4 regions of the Verminephrobacter aporrectodeae subsp. tuberculatae genome follow, and region 1 is predicted to be linked to each of the others. Evidence: predicted binding sites of a transcription regulator. Region 1 holds the regulator's gene; each other region holds the start of a gene.
The links. The regulator sigma-54, encoded in region 1, starts transcription at its own class of promoters, with help from an activator protein. The targets are predictions, from matches to a motif close to TGGCANGNAANCTGCTTT.

Region 1 (5,724 bases):
CGAAATCGACAAGGGGGGCTATACCGAAAACCTGCCGATCCCGGCTGCGACACCGTTGGCGATTGCAGACGCCACGGCCGGCGCGGTGAAGAGCGGTCGGGTGTGGCTGGTCAATGGGATGATCAGTGTGCTGTCTGAAGAGGTGCCGCCAGGATTCATCAACGAGTCCGCGCATCTGTTTTCCCCACCGCCGCCCGTTGCCGGCGTTGATGTTTTGCCCGCCCAACTCGCCACCGCATGGCAGGGGGATGAAAGCAACGCGCATCTGATCCACGCTGCGTTGTCCTCAAGAGCCGGAAAGCCATTGCCCTGGTCACGGGTCGCGCATGCGTTGGACGAAGCTTTCCGGATCGGTCTCATCGAGCGCAGCTTGGACTCCGGAGCATGGCCTTGCGATCCGGGGGGGGCGTCCGCCGTCAAGGTTCGCGCACGCAAGAGCGAAGCCCAGGAACCACCGCCAGCCAAGCACTACGGGTCAAAGCGTGCGGCGACCGAATTGCAAACCCATGAGGTCCAGGACCTGGCTGAAAACATCGACGCGCTGCGTGAAGCGACTGCCGGATATCCAATGCGTATTTGTGTGACTTTGGAGATTGGTGAAGATAGCCAAGTCGATCAGGCCGTGGTCGATAAGGTCAATGCCGTGTTGGAGCAAGTCAAGGCGGGGTGGAGGGTCGGGTAGAAGTTCACGAGAACCGGGAGTTGCGCAATGGGAAAGTTGATTGATGGAGACGATGGCCTGCTTGCAGAAAATGTTGGGGCTTGGACGAAGGAAAAGCACGAGTACCTTTGCCGCTACGTCGACATTTCGCGGGCAGTCCGTGCCCGATGGATCGGTCCTGACAAGGCCGGTGCGACCTATATTGATCCGTTTTGTGGAACTGGAAGATGCAAGGTGCGCGAGACGGGCGAATGGATCGATGGGGGAGCGGTTGCAGCCTGGAAAAAAAGCTGCGCTGGCGGGGCTCCGTTTACCCGGGTCTTCATCGGCGATCTTGATACGCAGCGCCGACAAGCTGCGGCTGCCCGTCTGCGCCAGCTGGGTGCGTCGGTCGAGGAGATGGATGGTGCCGCAGCGCATTCGGTACAGCAGATTGTCGCGAGCCTCGATCCCTATGGCTTGCACTTCGCATTCCTCGATCCGTTCAACCTTGGAGCACTGGACTTTGGCATGATCAAGTCACTGTCCAAACTCAAGCGGATCGACATACTGGTTCACATTAGTCAGATGGACCTTCAGAGAAATCTCCTGAGCAACACCAGGGGCGACAAGTCCGTGTTCGACCAGTTTGCACCTGGATGGCGGGGAAGCGTCGATCTCGCTCAACATCAATCAGGAATTCGGCGGGATCTGTTCCAGTATTGGCGGGATCAGATCGCCAGTCTCGGTGTGTGGCCCTCAACCGAGATGAAATTGATCACCGGCAGCAAGAATAATCCGCTGTACTGGTTGCTACTGGCTGCAAAGCACGAGTTGGCGCACAAATTCTGGGCAACTGCGTCCAATGTCGAAGGCCAGGGGGAGCTGTTTTAGGGGTGAGGCGCGGTGGGGTAAGCATCCCAGGTACGGCCACGAAAAACGCGCCCGTTTGCTTTCTTGTGGCGTTTCACGCCGTCTGCTCCCCATCCGCCCCATTGTTTGAAGAAGAACGCTGCACCTACGGCTTCGGCCTGGATTTGGAGGTTTGCGACCCATTCTTCGCGCATGGGTCGGGCCTTGTGGCCCGATTCACCTCCAACGATCACCCAGTGAATGCCACCCAGGTTGACGGGGCCGATGTCTTCCAACAGCGGCTCCACCGACAGGAAGCGAATTGGTACATTAATGTTGCGCAGATAGTCGATGCGCGGGACGCCGTACTTTTTGTCTTCCACCGACACCCCGAGCCACAGGTTTTCCGGGCAAGGCCGGGTCGCAAAGTACGTAGGCAAGCGCTCGGCCCGCTTGGTCAGTATTTGGTACGTGTGGTGAGGTGTGGACTCGATGATCGAGAAGACGCGATTCAAGAACGCATCAGGTACTTCTTCGTGAAACAGGTCACTCATGCTATTCACGAAATAGACGGTTGGCTTTTTTCTCTCAAGCGGTTGTCTTAGTCGGCTGTCATGTAGTGTGAGTTTGAACTCGTTTTCATAGCCTGCAGCCCCCATCGCGTGGAGACGGCGGGCCATTACCTCCGCGTAGCAGTTCTTGCAACCTGGTGACACCTTGGTGCATCCGGTCGTCGGATTCCAAGTCTGCTCAGTCCATTCGATGGTCGACTGTGTTGCCATACCAGTTTCCTGTTCAGTAAGTCGTTGAATTTGCGGTCCGGGTCTGCGTAGTATCCTCGCACACTAGGATTGGTGCTGTAGCCAGTGCCGCTAGCGCAGGCCCTTATTGCGCCGGGTCTTGAACGCCATCGGCCGCAGCGGCTGGCGCGGTACGCGGCGTGCGCATTGATCCTGCCGTCAGGTCAAAGCGCAGCAGGCGGCACTCGATGGGGCCGTTGTATAGCGGGACGCGGCGTGCGGCTTGCAGGTGCAGCTTGCCGGGAAGTTTCGGGTCCGGGGTCAGTATCCAGGCTGTCCAGCCGGCGTAGTTCCTTTTCCAGTGCGTGGCGAGCTGGCGCAGGAATTCGCCGCCCTCGTCGGTGTGCGCTGCCTCGCGGCCCACGGCCAGGCCGCGGGCCCGGTCCGCGGCGCGTGCGGCGGCGTTGCCGCCCGCGACACCGGCTGCGGCGATGCGCTCGCCATACGGGGGGTTGAGCAGCATCACGCCGGCCTGCGCGCAGGGGGGCTGGCGTTGCAGCGCGTCGCCGCCGCGCAGTTGCACGGCGTCGGCGACGCCCGCGCGCTGGGCGTTGCGCGCGGCGAAGTCAACCATGCGGAAGGCCACGTCGCTGCCAAAAATGGGTACGGGGCTGGGTTGGATGGCGCCTGCGGCCTCGTCTTTCATGGCGGTCCACGGCTGCGCCTGAAAGGGCAGCAGTTTTTCAAAGGCAAAGCGCCGCCGCATTCCGGCGGGAATGCGGCAGGCGATTTGTGCGGCCTCGATGGCGATGGTTCCGCTGCCACAGCAGGGGTCGTACAGCGGCACGGGTTGCGCGCCCAGCGGGTCCCAGCCGCTTGCGGCGAGCATGGCTGCGGCGAGCGTTTCCTTGAGCGGCGCGGCGCCCGTTTCCTCGCGCCAGCCGCGTTTGAATAGCGGCTCGCCCGAGGTGTCGATGTAGATCGTGGCCTCGTCGGCGCTCAGGTGCAGGTGGATGCGCACGTCGGGCCACTGCGTGTTCACGTCGGGTCGCACGCCGCTCTGGGTGCGGAAGCGGTCGGCCACGGCGTCCTTGACCTTGAGCGCGGCGAAGTTCAGGCTTTGCAGCGGGCTGTTCCGGGCCGTGGCTTCGACCTTGAAGCTTTGGCGCGGGGTGAACCAGGATTCCCAGGCCACTTCGCTGGCCGCGGCGTACAGGTCGTTTTCCGAGCGGTACGGGCGCTGCGCCAGCCGCACCAGCACGCGCTGGGCCAGGCGGCTGTGCAGGTTCAGCCGCAGTGCGTCGCGCCACGCGGCACGCAGCAGCACGCCGCCGCGGCCCGTGAGCAGGTCTTGCCCCGTCAGGCCGGTGATGCGGTGCACTTCGTCGGCCAGGTACGGCTCCACGCCTGCTGCGCAGGGAAGGAAGAGCGGGAGTGGGTGCATGGGGCCGTGCATGGCGGTTATTAAAGCGCCTTGCGCAGATTCGCCGGCGCGATCTTCAGCGCCTCGCGGTATTTGGCCACGGTGCGGCGCGCGCATTCGATTCCCTGCTCCTTGAGCAGCGCGGCGATCTGGCTGTCTGACAGGGGCTTGGCGGGGTTTTCCGCGGCGACGAAGCGTTTCATGAGCGCGCGCACGGCGGTGCTCGATGCGCTGCCGCCCGTTTCGGTGCCCAGGCCCGAGCCGAAGAAGTACTTGAGTTCGTAGGTGCCGATGGGCGTCGCCATGTACTTGGCGGTGGTCACGCGGCTGATGGTCGATTCGTGCAGGCCCAGTTCGTCCGCAATGTCGCGCAGCACCAGCGGCCGCATGGCCAGTTCGCCGTGCGTGAAGAATTTCTTTTGCCGCTCGACGATGGCGCGCGAGACGCGCAGGATGGTGTCAAAGCGCTGCTGGATGTTCTTGATGAACCAGCGTGCCTCTTGCAGGCGCTGCTGCATGCCCTGGTGGCCTGCGCCGCCCTTGTAGCCGCGCAGCGCGCCGGCGTAGATGTCGTGCACGCGCAGGCGGGGCAGTACGTCGGGGTTGAGCTGGACGATGAGGTGGTGCTGGCCGTCCCGCCCATTCATGCGCCCGGCCTTGCGCACGATGACGTCGGGCACGACGATGTTGCGCTCCACGTCCGCAAAGCAGCGGCCCGGGCGGGGCTCCAGGCGGGTGATCAGCGCCATGGCCGCGCGGGTGCGTTCCTCGTCGCCGCCGCAGGCCTGGGTGAGCCGGCGCACGTCGCGCCGGGCGAGCATTTCCAGCGGTTGCTGGCAGATGCACAGAGCGGTTTGCACGGTGTCGGGGTCGGCCTCCTTGTCCTGGGCCAGGGCGTCGAGTTGCAGCGTCAGGCACTCGGCGAGATTGCGCGCGCCCACGCCCACGGGCTCCAGGCTTTGCAGCAGGTGCAGGGCCACCGTGAACCGGTGCAGCAGTTCTTCGATCTGCTGCGGGTCGTCCGGACCGGCCAGGCTGATCGCCAGCGCTTCGGGCGGGTCCTCCAGGTAGCCGTCGTCGTTGAGCGATTGGATGAGGAAGTGCAGCGCGGCGCGGTCGGTCTCCGACAGGCGCAGCACCAGGGCCTGGCGTTGCAGGAACGCGGTCAGCGATTCCTGCGTGCGCGCCAGCTCGGTGGCGTCGATCTCGTCGCCTTCGGCGTCGTTGCGGTTGCGCGAGGGCGCGTCGCCGCCCCACTCCGCGTCGTTGGGCGCGATCTCCACGCTGCCGTCGCCGCCCCAGTCGGGCTCCTGCGCCGCGGTGTCCCAGGCGTCGGCGTCCCCCCCCGGCGTCTCGGCGCTGCTGCCCGAGGCGCCGGCAAAGAGCGCCTCGTCGGCGCCGTAGTCGTCGATTTGCACGGGCGTGTCCGCGGCGTCGAGGCCAAACTCCTCGCCCGGCGCCGTGTCCGCCGCGCGCTCGAGGAACGGGTTTTCGTCGAGCATCTGCTCGATCTCCTGCGAGAGCTCGAGCGTGGACAGTTGCAGCAACCGGATGGACTGCTGCAGCTGAGGGGTCAGTGCCAGATGCTGCGAGACGCGCAGCGACAGACCGGGTTTCATCACATTCTGAAATGCTCGCCGAGGTAGACGCGGCGCACCTCGGCGTTGGCGACGATTTCGGCCGGCGTGCCCTGCGCGAGCACGCGCCCGTCGCTGATGATGAAGGCGTGGTCGCAGATGCCCAGCGTCTCGCGCACGTTGTGGTCGGTAATCAGCACGCCGATTCCGCGTGCCTTGAGGAAGCCGATGATGCGCTGGATCTCGATCACGGCAATGGGGTCGATTCCGGCAAACGGCTCGTCCAGCAGGATGAAGCGCGGCCGCGTGGCCAGCGCCCGGGCGATCTCGACGCGGCGGCGCTCGCCGCCCGACAAGGCGAGCGCGGGGGAGGCCCGCAGGTGGTCAACGCGCAGTTCCTGCAGCAGGGCCGTCAGGCGCTCTTCCAGGGCGTCCCGGGAGAGCGGCAGGTGGTCGTCCCCGCGTTGCAGTTCCAGCACGGCGCGCACGTTT
Region 2 (5,724 bases), 640 kb from region 1:
GGCGGTGTCGCCCTTGTTCGGGACGAGGGCGGGGGCCTCTGCGGCAGCCGGTGCCGCTGCGGCCGCTGCACCCACGTCGCTGGCAGGAGCCGCCGCGGTCGCGGCGGGGGCCGCAACGCTGGCGGCAGGCGCCTGGGCCAGGGACAGATTGCCCATGCCGAGCAGACCCAGCCCCAGAATGCAGGAGGCAAGCATTTTTTTCATGGCGTTTCCTCTTCTTTCGTGTGATGCGGCCGGGCCTTACAGCGCTTCCTTGCCGGTTTCGCCGGTGCGGATGCGCACCACCTGCTCCAGTTGGGTCACGAAAATCTTGCCGTCGCCGATCTTGCCGGTGCGCGCGGCGTTTTCGATGGACTCGATCACGCGGTCCACGAGTTCGTCCGCGACGGCGGCTTCGATCTTCACCTTGGGCAGGAAATCGACCACGTATTCGGCGCCGCGGTACAGCTCGGTATGGCCCTTTTGGCGGCCAAAGCCCTTGACCTCGGTTACCGTGATGCCTTGCACGCCGATGTCCGAGAGCGCCTCGCGCACCTCGTCGAGCTTGAAGGGCTTGATGATGCTTGTCACCATTTTCATTCGAAGATCCTCCGGAGCGGGCACCGGCGGCGCCCGTTGAGATTTACAGGGTTTTGGTGAGCGTGGCGAGCACGCGGGACTTGTTCACGGGGCCAAAGAAATACTTCTTGTTTGCGCCCACCAGGGCCGCTCCCAGCGACAGGCCCGAGCCGAAGTCGTAGGCACCGCCCAGGCTGTAGTCGATGTAGTTCGGGGCGCTGATGCTGCCGCCGAAACGGGTCCAGCCCAGGGCGGTCCGGAGCGTGAACCTGGGTGCAATCTCCTGCGCGCACGCCAGGTTCAGGTAGCCGGTATTGCGGCCCCTGAGGCCGACCCCTGCGAAGCCGAAGTAGTCCCGCGACAGGGTGTGCGAGTACTTCGCGCTGAACGGACCGAAGGTGGCGCCGCCGTAGGTCTCGAAGGTGTTGCCGCTGCTGTTGCCGGGGTAGACGTAGGCCATCAGGCCCACGTCCAGATCGGCGCCGCCGGCCTTCAACTTGTAGCCGCCGTACAGGTCGGTCTCGATGGAGTTCCCCGGCAGCCATTTGACGCTGGAATTCCAGTTGCCCACGTAGAAACCGGATTCACCGAAGCTGTAGTCGAGGCCGCCCTGGATCGCGGGCTTGAAGGGCTTGTTCTTGGACACGTTCTGGTCCTGACCCCGGAACTTGTAATTGCTGGTCAGGGAAATATTCCCGCTGAGCTCGGCGTGGGCCGGCAGCGCCAGGGCAAGCAGGGCCAGAAAGGCAAGGCCCTGGGACTTGATGGGGCAAGGGAGCATGGTTTCCTCCTGTGGGATCTTGGTTGATGGCTCAAGGCGGGGACGGACGAATCGGAGCAAGCGTTCCATGCATGGACCGTGCCACGGCCGCCGCCACGCCTGCGTCGTACCGATCCCCATTACAGTGGCGGTGCGCGCGCGCAAGGCAGGCCGTGCACCCAATCGGTGCAAAACGCAGCCGGGCCGCGCCCAAGAGCCGCAGGGGGCACCCATCTGGGGAGAAACCATTTCATGAGTCTTGCTTTGGTGCAAAGCCGCGCCCTTTTGGGGCTGCAAGCGCCCGTCGTCACCGTCGAGGTGCATCTGACCAACGGCCTGCCGAGCTTCACGCTGGTGGGGCTGGCCGATGTCGAGGTCAAGGAGGCGCGCGAGCGGGTGCGCTCGGCGCTGCAAAACGCGGGGCTGGAGTTTCCGCACAACAAGCGCATCACCGTGAACCTTGCGCCAGCCGACCTGCCCAAGGACTCCGGGCGCTTCGATCTGCCCATCGCCCTGGGCATCCTGGCGGCCAGCGGGCAGATCGACGCGAGCCGGCTGGCGGGCCACGAGTTTGCCGGCGAGCTCTCGCTGTCGGGCGAACTGCGCCCGGTGCGCGGCGCGCTGGCCACCAGCCTGGCGCTGCGCACGCAGCAGATCGACGTCCAACTGGTGCTGCCGCCCGGCAGCGCCGAGGAGGCCGCCCTGGTGCCCACCGCCCGGGTCGTGCGCGCACGCCATCTGCTGGACGTGGTGCGCGCCTTTGTGCCACCGGGCAGTGGGGCAGCAGGCAGCGACGCGCACGGCGACGGCTGGACCCACCTGCAACCCCTGCCGATGGACGCCGGCGCGGACGGCCCCGACATGGCCGACGTCAAGGGCCAGGCCACGGCCAAGCGCGCGCTGGAGATTGCCGCCGCCGGCGGCCACAGCGTGCTCATGGCGGGCCCGCCCGGCTCCGGCAAGTCCATGCTGGCGCTGCGTTTTGCCGGGCTGCTGCCCGCCATGGCGGTCCAGGAGGCGCTCGAGAGCGCGGCGCTTGCCAGCCTCGCGGGGCGCTTTCGGCCCGAGACCTGGGGTCGGCGGCCGACGGGAGCGCCGCACCATACCGCCAGCGCGGTGGCCCTGGTGGGCGGCGGCTCACCGCCCCGGCCGGGCGAGATCTCGCTGGCGCACCACGGCGTGCTCTTTCTGGACGAACTTCCCGAGTTTTCCCGGGCCGCCCTCGAGGCCCTGCGCGAACCGCTGGAGAGCGGCCGCATCACCATTGCGCGCGCCGTGCAGCGCGCGGAATTCCCGGCGCGCTTTCAGCTGATCGCCGCGATGAACCCCTGCCCCTGCGGCTTTCTCGGCTCCACGCAGCGCGCCTGCCGCTGCACCCCCGAGCAGGTGAACCGCTACCAGGGCAAGCTCAGCGGACCGCTGCTCGACCGCATCGACCTGCACGTGGAGGTTCCCGCCCTGCCCGCCGACCAATTGGTGCAGGCGCCCGCAGGCGAGGCCAGCGCCACCATCCGCGCGCGCGTGGAGTGCGCCCGCGCTCTTGCACTGGCCCGGCAGGGCAAGAGCAACCAGGCGCTGCAAGGCCAGGAGATCGACACGCACCTGCAACTGAGCGCCGCAGCCGCGGGCTTCCTCCACACCGCCGCAGCGCGGCTGGGCTGGTCAGCGCGCAGCACGCACCGCGCGCTGAAGGTGGCGCGCAGCATCGCCGACCTTGCGGGCGCGCCCAGCACCGAGGTGGCCCACGTGGCCGAGTCCGTGCAGTACCGGCGGGTGCTGCGCACGCCGGCCTGAGGGCATCTGTCTGCTGCCCCTGCGATCAGTGGAACTGCTCTTCCTCGGTCGATCCGGTCAGGGCCCTTACGCTGGACGAACCGCCCTGGATCACGGTGGTCACGTCGTCGAAGTAGCCTGCGCCCACTTCCTGCTGGTGCGAAACGAAGGTGTAGCCCTTCTCGCGCGCGGCGAATTCCGGCTCCTGCACCATTTCGGCGTAGTGCTTCATGCCCTCGCCGCGGGCATACGCATGGGCGAACTGGAAGGTGTTGAACCAGTTGATGTGGATTCCGGCCAGCGTGATGAACTGGTACTTGTAGCCCAGCGCCGAGAGCTCGTCCTGGAACGTGGCGATCTGCCGGTCGTCGAGGTTCCTCTTCCAGTTGAAAGAAGGCGAGCAGTTGTACGCCAGCAGCTTTCCGGGGCACGCGGCGTGCACGGCCCGGGCGAACTCGCGCGCAAAGCCAATGTCCGGAACGCCGGTCTCGCACCACACCAGGTCGGCGTAGGGGGCGTAGGCCGCGCCCCGGCTGATGGCTTGCTCCAGCCCGTTCCTGACGCGGTAGAAGCCCTCCTGCGTGCGCTCGCCGGTGAGAAAGGGCCTGTCGTTCGCGTCGTGGTCCGAGGTGATCAGGTTCGCGGCCTCGGCGTCGGTGCGCGCCAGCACGATGGTCGGCACGCCCAGCACGTCGGCCGCGAAGCGCGCGGCGATCAGCTTTTCGCAGGCTTCCTGCGTCGGCACCAGCACCTTGCCGCCCATGTGACCGCATTTCTTCACGGCAGCCAGCTGGTCCTCGAAGTGAACGCCCGCAGCGCCTGCGCAGATCATGTTCTTCATGAGCTCGAAGGCGTTGAGCACGCCGCCGAAGCCGGCTTCGGCGTCCGCCACGATGGGCAGGAAATAGTCGATGTACTCCTTGTCGCCGGGGTTGATGCCGCGGCTCCACTGGATCTCGTCGGCGCGCTTGAACGTGTTGTTGATGCGGCGCACCATCGCGGGCACCGAGTCGTAGGCGTACAGCGACTGGTCGGGGTACATGGTCTCCGAGGTGTTGCCGTCGGCCGCCACCTGCCAGCCCGACAGGTACACGGCTTCGAGCCCCGCCTTCGCCTGCTGCATGGCCTGCCCGGCGGAGATCGCGCCGAACGCGTTCACATAGCCCTTGCGGGCCCCCCCGTTGATCTTCTCCCAAAGCTTTTGCGCGCCGTGCCTGGCGAGCGTGTGTTCCGGTTGCAGGCTGCCGCGCAGACGCACCACGTCCGCCGCGCCGTAGCCGCGCTTCACGCCACTCCAGCGCGGGTTCCGGGTCCAGTCTTTTTCCAGGGCGGCAATTTGCTGTTCGCGGCCCGGTTGTTCGTTCAGGGATGGGGTCATGGGATCACTCCAGGGTCAAGTTGGAAACGCCGGGCCGCGATGCGCCGCCGCCCTTGAACGCAAACTCTAAGTCTTCTACAAGAGTTGCGCAAGCTCTTATGTCTTATATAAGAGATAAATTTCCCTCCCCGAGCCAGTCCCCATGCGCAATCAGGGGCGCAGACCCGAGGCGCCGGGGATTGATTTCGTAGACCAGACAGGGCAGCGCCTGCGCCTGCCCCTGCCCCTCTAGCTGCACGACGACTTCGCGCTTCACGTACTCGTCGGTCGGTTCCGCGCCCAGGTCCTCGATCTCGTCGAGGAGCGCCTCCAGTGCCGGCGCAATGGCGTACACCTCGCCGCGCACCCATCCGCTGCCGCCCAGCGTCATGCCGGGATACGCGCCGAGGTGATGGAGCGCCCCCGCGACCCACGCCGCGCCGACGAAGCGCGGAGCCGGCCGCAGCCTGGTGATGTCGTTGCTGCCGCCGCAGCGCAGGGTGCCGTACACGAAGACACAGCGGGACGGTCTGGCGGGGTGGGATTCATCGGGCATGCTGCGCACTCCAGGCGGGACCGATTATTCACCATCGGAACGCCCGCCCCAGGCCGCGGCAGGGCGCTGCTGCCGGTGATAATCGGCCGCCCGCAGCAGCCCCCTCCCCCCCCCACATGCCCTGGCACGCCAGCCTGCAACTCGACTACACGCTGGAGCACGCGCGCACCGTGGCGCGCTTTGCGCACGACGGACCGTTGCGTATCTTGCAAGGCCTGTACCCGGAGGGCGGCGGCATTTGCCACAACGTGATCGTGCACCCCCCGGGCGGGCTGGTCGGCGGCGACACGCTGGACATCACGGCCTCGGTCGGCTCCGGCGGGCACGGGCTGCTCACCACGCCGGGCGCCGCGCGGTTCTACCGCTCCACCGGCGACCCGGCGCGCCAGCGCACCCGGCTGTCCCTGGCCGCAGGGGCGCGGCTGGAGTGGCTGCCGCTGGAGGCGCTCTGCTACAACGCCTGCAACGCCGAAAACCACCTCACGCTGGACCTTGCACCCGGCGCCGAATGCATGGGCTGGGACGTGACCGCGCTGGGCCTGCCGCATGCCGGTCGGCCGTTCGAGGCCGGGCGCTTCGTGCAGCACATCGAGTTGCCCGGCCTGTGGCGCGAGCGCGGCGTGATCGACGCCGCCGACCAGCGCCTGCTGCGCAGCCCGCTGGGGCTGGCCGGGCAGCGCTGCATGGCGAGCCTGTTCTTCGCTGCGGGCAGCGCGCTGG
Region 3 (5,724 bases), on a different contig from region 1:
CGTTCTCCCACGATAAAATCCGTTTTCATCTTAGAGCAACATCACCGGGAAAGCAACAACAAAATCCGGCGCGTGTCAAGATAGTTGTCGCCTCGTTCAAACAGCCATCGGTTGAATATCCTGTGCCATCGAATGCGTCTTGATGACCGAATCGCGTTCAGGGTTGAGGTTCACGGCCTCGATGTGCGACCCGTTGCGCGTGGCGCCAGACCAGCGTGCCGGGTTGAGCGCACGAGCGCTGATGTACAGCGCGCGCCAGGATCGCTTTGTCTTGACCTGCATGGCGCTGTGCCGGGCTGACGTAGCGGATGCCGCTGTTCATGGGAACTTGCTCACCAACACCTTGAAAGGGGTGGGGCTGAGTAGTTGCTCCGGTTTACTGCCTCGGCCCTTTGCGCAGCCAGCCCTGCGTCACAGAACCACCCCCACCTTGGCCCCGGCAGCGACGATCTCGTCCCAGGTCGCCGCGTCGATCCGGATTCCATCGCGCGCACGCTGCGCGCGGGCACGGCGTTCGGGCTCGCCGGCGATTTGCACTTGGTCAAAGCCCGTGCCCGGCGGGCATTGGCGCAGCCAGTCGATAAAGGCCCGGGTTTCCTGCGCGAAGGGGTCCTGCGTTCCGAGCCGGACGGGGTCGATCAGCACCGTCAGCATTCCGTTGAGCACCGCGCGCTCGCTGCCCGCCGGGCGGTGCCAGGTACCGCCGCCCGTGAGCGCGCCGCCCAGCAACTCGCAGGCCAGCGCCATGCCGTAGCCCTTGTGCTCGCCAAAGGTCATGAGCGCACCGAACAGGCCCTGGCTCTGCGGCACCACGACGACACCCGGGTTGTTCGTGGGCGCGCCTTTTTCGTCGATCAGGTAGCCGTCGGGAACCGGCTCGCCCTTGTTGTAGGCCACGCGCATCTTGCCCTGCGCCGCGCGGCTGGTCGCGTAGTCGAGCACAAAGGGGGGCTCGCCCGCGAGCGGAATGCCGATGCAGCAGGGGTTGGTGCCAAAGCGCCCGTCGCCGCCGCCCCAGGGCGCGACCACGGGCCGCGAGAGCACGTTCACGAAGTGCATCGCGACCAGCCCCTGCGCCGTGGCCAGTTCCGCGAAATGCCCTATGCGCCCCAGGTGGTGTGCGTGCGCGAGCGTGGCGATGCAGCTGCCGTGCTGCTTGGCCCGCGCAATGCCCAGTTCCAGCGCCTGCACGCCGACGATCTGCCCGTAGCCGTACTGGCCGTCGAGCCCCAGCAGCGTTCCGGTGTCGAGAGTCAGTTTGACGGCGGCATTCGGCTTCAGGCCCCCCTCGGCCACCGCGTCGATATAGCGCGGCAGCATGCCCACGCCGTGCGAATCGTGGCCGCTGAGGTTGGCGAACACCAGGTTGGCTGCCACCTGCCGGGCTTCGGCCGGCAGGCTGCCCGCCGCTTCGAGGACGCGCGCGACGGTCGATTCCAGCCCTTCGGCGGACAGGGTGATGGACGTGGGCATCAGAGCACTCCCTTTGCGTTCAAGGTGATGGCGTACAGCGAGGTGCTCGCGCAGATGAACAGCCAGTTGCGCCGGAGCCCGTCAGCCGGGCGGCGGCATTCGGCTTCAGGTCCCCCTCGGCCACCGCGTCGATATAGCGCGGCAGCATGCCCACGCCGTGCGAATCGTGGCCGCTGAGGTTCGCGAGCACCAGGTTGGCGGCCCACCTGCCGGGCTTCGGCCGGCAGGCTGCCCGCCGCTTCGAGGACGCGCGCGGCGGTCGATTCCAGCCATTCGGTGGACAGGGTGATGGACGTGGGCATCAGAGCACTCCCTTTGCGTTCAAGGTGATGGCGTACAGCGAGGTGCTCGCGCAGATGAACAGCCGGTTGCGCCGGAGCCCGCCAAAGCAGACGTTCGCCACCGGCTCGGGAACCAGGATCTTGCCCAGCAGCGTGCCGTCCGGGTGGTAGGCGTGCACGCCGTCGCCGGCGCTGCTCCACAGGCGGCCTTCGGTGTCCAGCCGAAAGCCGTCGAACAGGCCGTTGCTGCATTCGGCAAATACCTCGCCGCCGCGCAGGCTGCGGCCGTCCGCCCCCAGCTTGAAGCGACGGATGTGACGCGGCGCCCCGTCCTGGTGGCTGGCGCCGGTGTCGGCAACGTAGAGCAGCGACTCGTCGGGCGAGAACGCGAGCCCGTTGGGCTTGACGAAGTCGTCGGCCATGCGCTCGACGGCGCCGCTCGCGGGGTCGATGCGGTAGACGTGGCAGGCGCCGATTTCGCTCTCGGCGCGCAGTCCCTCGTAGTCCGAGAGGATGCCGTAGCTCGGGTCGGTAAACCAGACGCCGCCGTCCGAATGCACCACCAGGTCGTTCGGCGAATTCAGCCGCTTGCCCTGCCAGTGCGAGGCCAGCACGGTGATGCTCCCGTCGTGCTCGGTGCGGGTCACGCAGCGCGTCAGGTGCTCGCAGCTCAGCAGCCGCCCTTGGCGGTCCGCCGTGTGGCCGTTGCTGTGGTTTGCCGGTTCGCGAAAGACGCCGACCGAGCCATTGCGCTCGTCCAGGCGCAGCATGCGGTTGTTCGGAATGTCCGACCACAGCAGCGTGCGGTGCGCGCCAAACCACACCGGGCCCTCGCACCAGCGCCCGCCAGTCCACAGACGCGCTATGCGCTCGGGGCCAGGGATGCAGGGGTCAAAGCGCGGATCAAACCGCTCGAAACCACTGCCTTCCAGGCAGCCGAAGGGAAGGAGGGGCATGGCGGTCGTCCTTTCTTTGCTTGGGATTGATCAGCCCTGAAACCCGCGGTCCGAACTCCCAAATCCCCCGGAAAGCCATAGCTGGAGCGGATTCTGGGTGATGCAGGAGGCCCCCACCCAATGGGCGGCGAGTATGCCAGATTGGCCCTTGCCCGCAATGGTGGCGGACCCGCTGCGCAGGCGCTTGGCGGCTGACGGCGATACGCCGTGTGCACAATTGCGGCAGCGCCTGCCATGCCCCCTGCCGACTCCCCACGGCCTATTGGCGCGCATATTGCATGCCCTTCCCCGGGCCGTTTTCCTTATCCAGCACGCACCATGACCATCCGCCGCATCCTTATCGCACGTCTGCTTGGCATTTCCACCATGACCGCCTTCCTGGGGCTGGCGCCGTCGCTGGCTGCGGCGCAGGCCCGGATCAAGGTTGCGGCGATCTACACGGTGCCTTACGAACAGCAATGGGTTAGCCGCATCCACCAGGCGCTCAAGGCGGCCGAGTCGCGCGGCGAGATCGAATACCGGTCCAGCGAGAACGTTGCCAATGCCGATTACGAGCGGGTGCTGCGCGAATACGCCCTGGGCGGCCAGCAGTTGATCGTGGGCGAGGCTTTTGCCGTGGAGGCTGCGGCCCGCAAGCTGGCCAGGGAATTCCCCCAAACGGCGTTCCTGCTCGGCTCCTCGGGCAAGCCCCAGGCGCCCAACTTCAGCGTGTTCGACAACTACATCCAGGAGCCGGCCTACCTGTCGGGCATGGTGGCCGGCGGGATGACGCGCTCGAACAAGATTGGCCTGGTGGGCGGTTTTCCCATCCCCGAAGTGAACCGCCTGATGCACGCCTTCATGGCCGGCGCGAGGCAGACGAATCCCAAGGTCGAATTCAGCGTCGCCTTCATCAATAGCTGGTTCGACCCGCCGAAGGCCAAGGAGGCGAGCTTTGCCATGATCGACAAGGGCGCCGACGTGCTCTACGCCGAGCGCTTCGGCGTGAGCGACGCCGCCCGGGAGAGGGGCAAGCTCGCGATCGGCAACGTAATCAACACGCAGGCGCAGTACCCGAACACCGTGGTGGTGTCGGCGCTATGGCATATGGAGCCGAGCGTGGACCGGGCCCTGCAACGCGTGCGCGAGGGGCGCTTTGGCGCCGAGGACTACGGCCCGTACTCGATGATGCAGCACAAGGGCTCCGGGCTGGCCCCGCTGGGAACCTTCGAGAACAAGGTGCCTGCCGACGTCGTCGCCCAGGTTCGGGCCCGCGAGGCGGACATCCTGGCCGGCAGGTTCCGCGTGCTGGTGGACGATAGCCAGCCCAAGTCCACCACGGCCCGGTGAGCGCATCCACGCTGCTGCACGGCATGGAAATGGCGGCGCCAAGTCCCCCCGTCCTGCGCTTGTCGGGCATTACCAAGCGCTTTGGCGGGCTGCTCGCGAATGACGGCATCAGCCTCACGCTGCAACGCGGCGAGGTGCTCGCCCTGCTGGGCGAGAACGGCGCGGGCAAGTCCACGCTGATGTCGATTCTGTTCGGGCACTACGTGGCCGACGCGGGGCATATCGAGGCCTTTGGCCAGCCCCTGCCGCCCGGCCAGCCGCGCGCGGCGCTGGCGGCGGGGATCGGCATGGTGCACCAGCATTTCGCGCTGGCCGACAACCTCACGGTGCTGGACAACGTGCTGCTCGGCAGCGAGCCCTTGTGGCAGCCGTTCTCGCGCCGCGGCCGCGCGCGCGCCCGGCTGCTCGCGGTGGCGCAGCGGTTTGGCCTGCCGGTGCGGCCCGACGCGCGCGTGGGCAGTCTCTCGGTCGGCGAGCGCCAGCGCGTCGAGTTGCTCAAGGCGCTGTACCGCGGCGCGTGCATCCTCATCCTGGACGAACCCACGGCCGTGCTCACCCCGCAAGAGAGCGAGACGCTGTGCGCCACGCTGGCGCAGATGGTGGCGCAGGGCCTGGCCATCATCTTCATCAGCCACAAGCTCGGCGAGGTGCTGCGCGTAGCGCACCGCGTGGTCGTGCTGCGCCAGGGCCGGCTCGTGGCCGAGGCGCCCGCGCAGGCAACGACGCAGGGCCAGCTCGCGCAATGGATGGTCGGGCACGCCGTCGAGGCGCCTGTGCGCCAGCCTGCCCGGGCGGTGGGCGCGCCGGTCTGCACGCTGCGCGACGTGAGCACCGCGTCCCCGGGCCGCGACCGCTTGCGGCAGGTCTCGCTCACGCTCCACGCGGGCGAGATCGTCGCCATTGCGGGCGTCTCCGGCAACGGGCAGGCGGCGCTGGCCGATCTGCTGTGCGGCCTGCGCGCCGCCAGCGCGGGCCAGGTCACGTTGCTCGGCGCGCCGCTGCGCGCCCGGCCGGCCTGGCTCGTGCGCCAGGCGGTGGCGCGCATCCCCGAAGACCGCAGCGCCGTGGGCCTGGTGGGCGATCTGCCGGTGTGGGAGAACGCCGTCTCCGAGCACCGCCACTGGTTTGCGCACCCCTGGTTCCGGGCCTTCTGGGTGCGGCGCCGCGCGGCGCGCGGGCACGCCCGGCGCGTGCTCGAGGCGTTCGACGTGCGCGGCGGCGGGCCCGACGCCCCGGCGCGCTCGCTGTCGGGCGGGAATATGCAAAAGCTCATCCTGGGCCGCGCGCTGCTTGCGCCGCACGACGGCGAGGGCAGCGCGCGCACGCCGCGCCTGATCGTCGCGCACCAGCCCAGCTGGGGCCTGGACGTCGGCGCCGTGGGCTTCGTGCAGCGGCAGCTCATCGCCGCGCGCGACGGCGGCGCGGCCGTGCTGCTGATCTCGGACGACCTCGACGAGGTGCTGGCCCTGGGCGACCGCGTGGCGGTGATGCACGGCGGGCAGCTGAGCCCGGCGCGGCGCGCGCGGGACTGGACGCGGGAGGCGATCGGGCTGGCGATGGCGGGCATTGCCGAGTGATGCGGTAACGGAAAGCAGGCTCCTCCATGCGGCTCGAAAAACGCCAGCATCCCTCCGCCGTGGCCTGCATCGCCGCGCCGGTGGGCGCCGTGCTGTTCACACTGCTCG
Region 4 (5,724 bases), on a different contig from region 1:
CGGCTGGCGATCGCGTCGTCGCGCGTTCCCACCTTGTTCCTGTCGAGCAGGCCCAGGTCGATCAGGCCCTGCGTGAGTACGGCCACGGTGGCGTTGTGCAGGTCGTCGAAGCGCGCGCCGGCCCGGGCAGTGGCCACGGCTGCGTCCTGGCTGGCCAGCACCAGTTCGTACAGCGCGCGTTGCGCGCCGCTGAAGCGGCCATTCGCGGGGAAGGTACGCGTGATGTCGCTGGCGTAGCCGTCGAGTTCGCAGCCCGCGTCGATGAGCACCAACTCGCCGTCGCGCACCGGGGCCGCGCCGGCCCGGTAGTGCAGCACGCAGGCGTTGGTCCCCGCAGCGACGATGCAGTTGTACGCCGGGCATTGCGCGCCGGCGTCCCGGAAGGCGTGCAGCAACTCGGCTTCCAGGTGGTACTCGCGCAGGTCCTGGCCCGCGCGCAGCATGCGCGCCGCGCGCTGCATGGCGCGGATGTGGGCCTGCGCGCTGATCTGGCTGGCGCGGCGCAGGATGGCCTGCTCGTGCGCGTCCTTGAAGAGCCGCATCTCGTCGAGCAGAGCGCACAGGTCGTTCTGCGCGCTGGGGCATAGCGCGCCGTAGCGCAGCCGCGCGCGCACCGCGCCGAGCCAGCCCTCGACGCGCGCCGCCAGGCCGCCGTGCGTGGCAAACGGATACCAGACGCAGCGGGTGTTTTCCAGCAGGCGGGGCAGCCGCGCGTCCAGTTCGGTGATCGGATGCGCGGCGTCCACGGCGAGCGCCTCAGGCGCCGCGGCGGGGCCCAGGCGGTAGCCGTCCCAGACCTCGCGCTCCGGGTCCTTGGGCTGGCAAAACAGCGTGCTGTGGCCATCGTGCGTCAGCACCAGGCAGGCGCCGGGCTCGGTGAACCCCGTGAGGTAATAAAAGTAGCTGTCGTGGCGGTACAGGAATTCACTGTCCCGGTTGCGCAGCTGCTCCGGCGCCGTGGGGACGATGGCCATGCCCCCCGGGCCGAGCTGGGCGGCAAGTTGCGCACGGCGCTGGGTGTGGACGGATGCGTGCAGGGTGGTGTTCATGGCAGGGCAGGAGAGAGGGCATTGAGTTCGGCGAGGCGGGCGGGCGTTCCCACGTCGGCCCAGTGGCCGCCATAGAGCTGCGCGCTGACGCGGCGATTGTCCATGGCGCGCTGCAGCAGCTGCAACAGCGGGGTCCGGACGCCGCCCGGGTTGCCCGCCGGTATGTCGCACCAGGGCGGCGCAAACAGCTGCGCGCGCAGCAGCGCGAAGGTGCTGTAGGTGTAGCGCGGCGCGGGGTCGTCGGCAGGCAGGTTCAGCGCCAGTCCGTCAACCGACAGACCGAAATCGCCGCGCGGTTTGTTCGCCGGATTGGGCACCAGCCACAAATGCGCCAGATGCTCGCTTGCGGCAAAGGCCTGCACGGCGGCGCTGTGGAAGCCGAAGTCGGGCGCAAACACATCGCCCGCCGCAAGCCAGAACAGCGGCCCCAGTTGCGGCAACGCGCGCGCAATGCCGCCCGCGGTTTCCAGCGCGCGGCCAAAATCCGCCGCTTCGTCCGAGTAGGCAATGGACAGCGGCCGGCGCTCGCCGTCCGGGCATTGCAGGCCAAAGCTGTTTGAAAAATGCGCGCTGATCTGCGCTCCCAGCCAGGCGGTATTGATGACCACCCGCCCCACCCCGGCCGCGTGCAGCGCCTGCAACTGCCAGTGCAGCAGCGGCAGCCCCTGCACCTGGAGCAGGGGTTTGGGGGTGGTGTCGCTCAGGGGGCGCATGCGTTCGCCGCGGCCCGCAGCCAGGAGCATGGCGGGAACCTGCCCGGCCATGGCGTCGCGGTCTGTGCCGCCGTTTCCTTCACGGTGCCCGTTGGCGAGGTCGGTGGTCAGAGGCAGTCCTTGCATGGAGCGCACTGTAGTGCATGGACACTGCCTGTTGCTGCGCATGCGCGACCGTTGTTCCTGCGCACTGAGAAATAGGGCCTGCACGAATTGGATGCACACTGTGGCCCCGAATTGGTGCGCCGCCCGCGATTCCTGCAAACACCGCAGGCAACGCACTGTTTCGGTGCCCTCCGGAAGTTGCCCGGTCGGTCCGCTCCTTCATAGTGCAGCGGCCGCACCAGGCCGGCACGAAAACTGCTCTCTCTTCCAGAAGTTTTTTCAACAAGCGCTTTTATCAGCCAGCACTTTACCCAGGAGAACCCGATGGCCAAAACCGTTGCAGACGTGATGAAGATGGTGCAGGAGAACGAAGTCAAATTCATCGACTTCCGTTTCACCGACACCCGTGGCAAGGAGCAGCACGTGACCGTTCCCGTGTCGCACTTCGACGAGGACAAGTTCACGTCCGGCCATGCATTCGATGGTTCGTCGGTCGCGGGCTGGAAGGGCATCGAAGCCTCGGACATGCAACTCATGCCCGACCCCCATACCGCCAACATCGACCCCTTCTACGAAGAAACCACGCTCTTCCTGCAATGCGATGTGATCGAGCCCGGTGACGGCAAGGCCTACGACCGCGACCCGCGCTCCATCGCCAAGCGCGCCGAAGCCTACCTGAAGGCATCCGGTCTGGGCGACACGGCGTACTTCGGTCCGGAGCCGGAATTCTTCCTCTTCGACGGTGTGCGCTGGTCCAACGAACCCGGCAAGGTGATGTTTGAAATTGAGGAATACGAGGCCCCCTGGAACTCGGGCGCGAAGCTCGAGGACGGCAACCGCGGCCACCGCCCGAGCGTCAAGGGCGGCTACTTTCCCGTGCCTCCCGTGGACAGCACGCAGGACATGCGCGCCGAAATGGCGCTGGTCCTCGAATCGCTGGGGATTCCGGTCGAAGTGTTCCACCACGAAGTCGCTGGCGCCGGGCAGAACGAGATCGGCACCAAATTCAGCACCCTGGTCGAGCGCGCCGACTGGACCCAGGTCCTGAAATACGTGGTCTGGAACGTGGCCAACGCCTACGGCAAGACCGCCACCTTCATGCCCAAGCCCTACGCGGGCGACAACGGCTCGGGCATGCACGTGCACCAGTCGATCTGGAAGGACGGCAAGAACCTGTTCGCCGGCGACGGCTACGCCGGCCTGTCGGACTTCGCGCTGTACTACATCGGCGGAATCATCAAGCACGCACGGGCCCTGAACGCCATCACCAACCCCGGAACGAACTCGTACAAGCGGCTGGTTCCCGGCTTTGAAGCGCCGGTGAAGCTGGCCTACTCGTCGCGCAACCGCTCGGCATCGATCCGCATTCCCTACGTGGCCAACCCCAAGGGCCGGCGCATCGAGGCGCGCTTTCCCGATCCGTCGGCGAACCCCTACCTGGCTTTCTCGGCCCTGATGATGGCCGGTCTGGACGGCGTGGAAAACAAGATCCACCCCGGCGAAGCCGCAACCAAGGACCTGTACCACCTGCCGCCCGAAGAAGACAAGCTGGTGCCGACCGTGTGCCACAGCCTGGACCAGGCGCTGGACTATCTGGACAAGGGACGCGGCTTCCTGACCAAGGGCGGGGTGTTCACCGACACCATGCTCGACGCCTACATCGAACTCAAGATGGCCGAAGTTACACGCTTTCGCATGGCGCCCCACCCCGTCGAGTACGATATGTACTACTCGCTCTGATCGTCTGGCGGCTGGCCCCGGTGGGGGTCCGTAGCGGGGTAGCGCCACAGGGCCACGCAACGGCCGATCCGTGCAAAACCCTGCACGGATCGGCCGTTGTGCCGGATGGAGAGAGGGGGTGCTGGGTGGATATTTCCCCGCCCCCGTGCCAGCATGAGGAAATCCGATGAAAAGAACGCTCGCCTCCCTGCTGCTCCTGGCCTTCACGCTCCCGGCTGCCCTGGCGCAGGAGCGCGTCTACCGCTGCGGCAACGAATACACGAACGATGCTGCCTTGGCCAAGGCGCGCGGTTGCAAGCCGGTCGATGGAAGCCACGTCACGGTGCTGAAAGGCAGCCGCGCCGCACCGGGCTCAGGTTTCGTGCAGAACCCGGGCCTTGCGCAGACCCCGGGGCCTGCTGCACCCGCACCTGCACCGAACATGGGCCATACCGTGCAAAAGACCTGGGCCGCGACCCGGGACCCCGTCAGCGACCCCGCCCGGGCCTCGGGTGGGCGCAGCCTCCTCGAGTCCGAACTGCACCATACCCGACCCGACAAGCAACACGAGGACGCCTCCGAGGGCAATGCGCCGGATTGGCGCAACCCGCAGCGCTACCTGGAGCGGATGATGTCTACTTGGAAGGGCCAGCGCGACTGATCGGGAGCGCTTGGTGGATATCCCCCTCCCCCGCTTCAGTGTGAAACCGGATGAAAAAAACACTTGCCACCCTGCTGCTCATTGCCCTCACGCTCCCGGTCGCCTTGGCGCAGGAGCGCGTCTACCGCTGCGGCAATGAGTACACGAACAACGCCACCCGGGGCAAGGCGCGCGGCTGCAAGCTCATCGAAGGGGGGTACGTCACGGTGCTGCAAGGCAACCGGCCCGCAGCAGCCCCTGCACCGGGTCCGACCCTTGCGGCGGCGGGTCCATCCTCTGCGCCGCGGGTGAGCAGCAGCGACCAAAAGGCCCGGGATTCCGATGCGCGCGCCATCCTCGAAGCCGAACTGCGCAAAGCCGAAGCACGCCATGCCGAGCTCATCAGGGAATACAACGACGGCACCCCCGAGCACAATGCGCTCGATTTGCGCAACCCGCAGCGCTACGCGGAGCGGACGGCGGAACTCAAGGCCGGCCTGTCGCGCAGCGAAAGCGACATCGCGGGAATCAAGCGCGAACTGGCCCGCCAGCCGGCTGCATCTGCCTCCGCCAACTGACCGCAGCATGTGAGTCTTTCGCCCTCTGCCGACCCCCCGGGCGCCAGCGCTGAACGCTTTCATGCGCTGGACTTGGTGTCCACTCTGGTGGCGGTGCTGCGCGCCGGCGATGGCGCAGTGCAGTTCGCCAATGCAGCGCTGGAAAACACCCTGGGCCTGTCCCGGCGCACGCTCGAAGGCGCCGACTTCGCCAGCTTTCTTACCGACCCCGCGCTGCTGCGGACGGCGCTGACCGGTGTGCGCAACAGGGACTTTGCCGCGCTGCGCTACGAGGCCGGCCTCAAGCGCCTGCACCAGGACCCGGTGCCGGTGCACGTCAACGTGGCCGGCGCCGAGCAGGCCGGCGACATCCTGGTCGAGCTCTGGCCGATCGAGCAGCAGGCGCGGCAGGAGCGGGAGGAGCGCTTGCTCGATCAGGCCCAGGCGCACAAGGAACTGATCCGCAACCTCGCGCACGAGATCAAGAACCCGCTGGGCGGCATTCGCGGCGCCGCGCAGCTGCTCGAGATGGAGCTCGAAAGCCGCGAGCTCACCGAGTACGCCCAGGTCATCATCCACGAAGCCGACCGCCTGCAGGGCCTGGTGGACCGGCTGCTGGCGCCGCACCGCCACCCGCATCGGGTGGGCGACGTGAACATCCACGAGGTGTGCGAGCGCGTGCGCTCTCTGGTGCTGCTCGAGTACCCCCAAGGGCTCGAGGTCCGGCGTGATTACGACACCTCGATCCCCGAGTTCCGCGCAGACCGGGCACAGCTCATCCAGGCCGTGCTGAACATCGTGCAGAACGCGGCCCAGGCGCTGTCCGAGCGCATTGCAGCGGACGCCGCCGTGATCACGCTGCACACCCGCGTGGTTCGGCAGGCGACGTTTGGCCGAAAGCGCTATCGGCTGGCACTGGAATTGCGTGTCATCGACAACGG

Region 2: a site for sigma-54 is predicted at 1,406-1,423, ahead of D5041_RS00810 (TorF family putative porin). Genes of this name have one in related genera too.
Region 3: a site for sigma-54 is predicted at 2,974-2,991, ahead of D5041_RS10605 (BMP family protein). Genes of this name have one in related genera too.
Region 4: a site for sigma-54 is predicted at 2,112-2,129, ahead of glnA (type I glutamate--ammonia ligase). Genes of this name have one in related genera too.

What each region holds. Positions count from the first base shown of each region.
Region 1 covers NZ_QZCX01000001.1:916,655-922,378, forward strand. Annotated here, with positions in the region: gene D5041_RS03845 (DUF499 family protein) at 1-682, shown strand, start outside; gene D5041_RS03850 (three-Cys-motif partner protein TcmP) at 710-1,534, shown strand; gene D5041_RS03855 (DUF5131 family protein) at 1,531-2,274, opposite strand; gene D5041_RS03860 (THUMP domain-containing class I SAM-dependent RNA methyltransferase) at 2,378-3,676, opposite strand; gene D5041_RS03865 (RNA polymerase factor sigma-54) at 3,697-5,274, opposite strand; gene lptB (LPS export ABC transporter ATP-binding protein) at 5,274-5,724, opposite strand, start outside.
Region 2 covers NZ_QZCX01000001.1:276,221-281,944, forward strand. Annotated here, with positions in the region: gene D5041_RS00800 (ammonium transporter) at 1-204, opposite strand, end outside; gene glnK (P-II family nitrogen regulator) at 241-579, opposite strand; gene D5041_RS00810 (TorF family putative porin) at 623-1,339, opposite strand; gene D5041_RS00815 (YifB family Mg chelatase-like AAA ATPase) at 1,571-3,112, shown strand; gene aceA (isocitrate lyase) at 3,138-4,469, opposite strand; gene D5041_RS00825 (gamma-glutamylcyclotransferase family protein) at 4,573-5,004, opposite strand; gene D5041_RS00830 (urease accessory protein UreD) at 5,121-5,724, shown strand, end outside.
Region 3 covers NZ_QZCX01000002.1:585,105-590,828, reverse strand. Annotated here, with positions in the region: partial or broken gene D5041_RS10625 (IS3-like element ISAzo10 family transposase) at 97-319, opposite strand; gene D5041_RS10620 (malate/lactate/ureidoglycolate dehydrogenase) at 412-1,473, opposite strand; partial or broken gene D5041_RS10615 (Ldh family oxidoreductase) at 1,556-1,775, opposite strand; gene D5041_RS10610 (SMP-30/gluconolactonase/LRE family protein) at 1,775-2,710, opposite strand; gene D5041_RS10605 (BMP family protein) at 3,029-4,039, shown strand; gene D5041_RS10600 (ABC transporter ATP-binding protein) at 4,069-5,616, shown strand; gene D5041_RS10595 (ABC transporter permease) at 5,643-5,724, shown strand, end outside.
Region 4 covers NZ_QZCX01000003.1:137,986-143,709, forward strand. Annotated here, with positions in the region: gene D5041_RS15650 (aminopeptidase P N-terminal domain-containing protein) at 1-1,049, opposite strand, end outside; gene D5041_RS15655 (nucleotidyltransferase family protein) at 1,046-1,813, opposite strand; gene glnA (type I glutamate--ammonia ligase) at 2,192-3,607, shown strand; gene D5041_RS15665 (hypothetical protein) at 3,774-4,247, shown strand; gene D5041_RS15670 (hypothetical protein) at 4,298-4,804, shown strand; gene glnL (nitrogen regulation protein NR(II)) at 4,880-5,724, shown strand, end outside.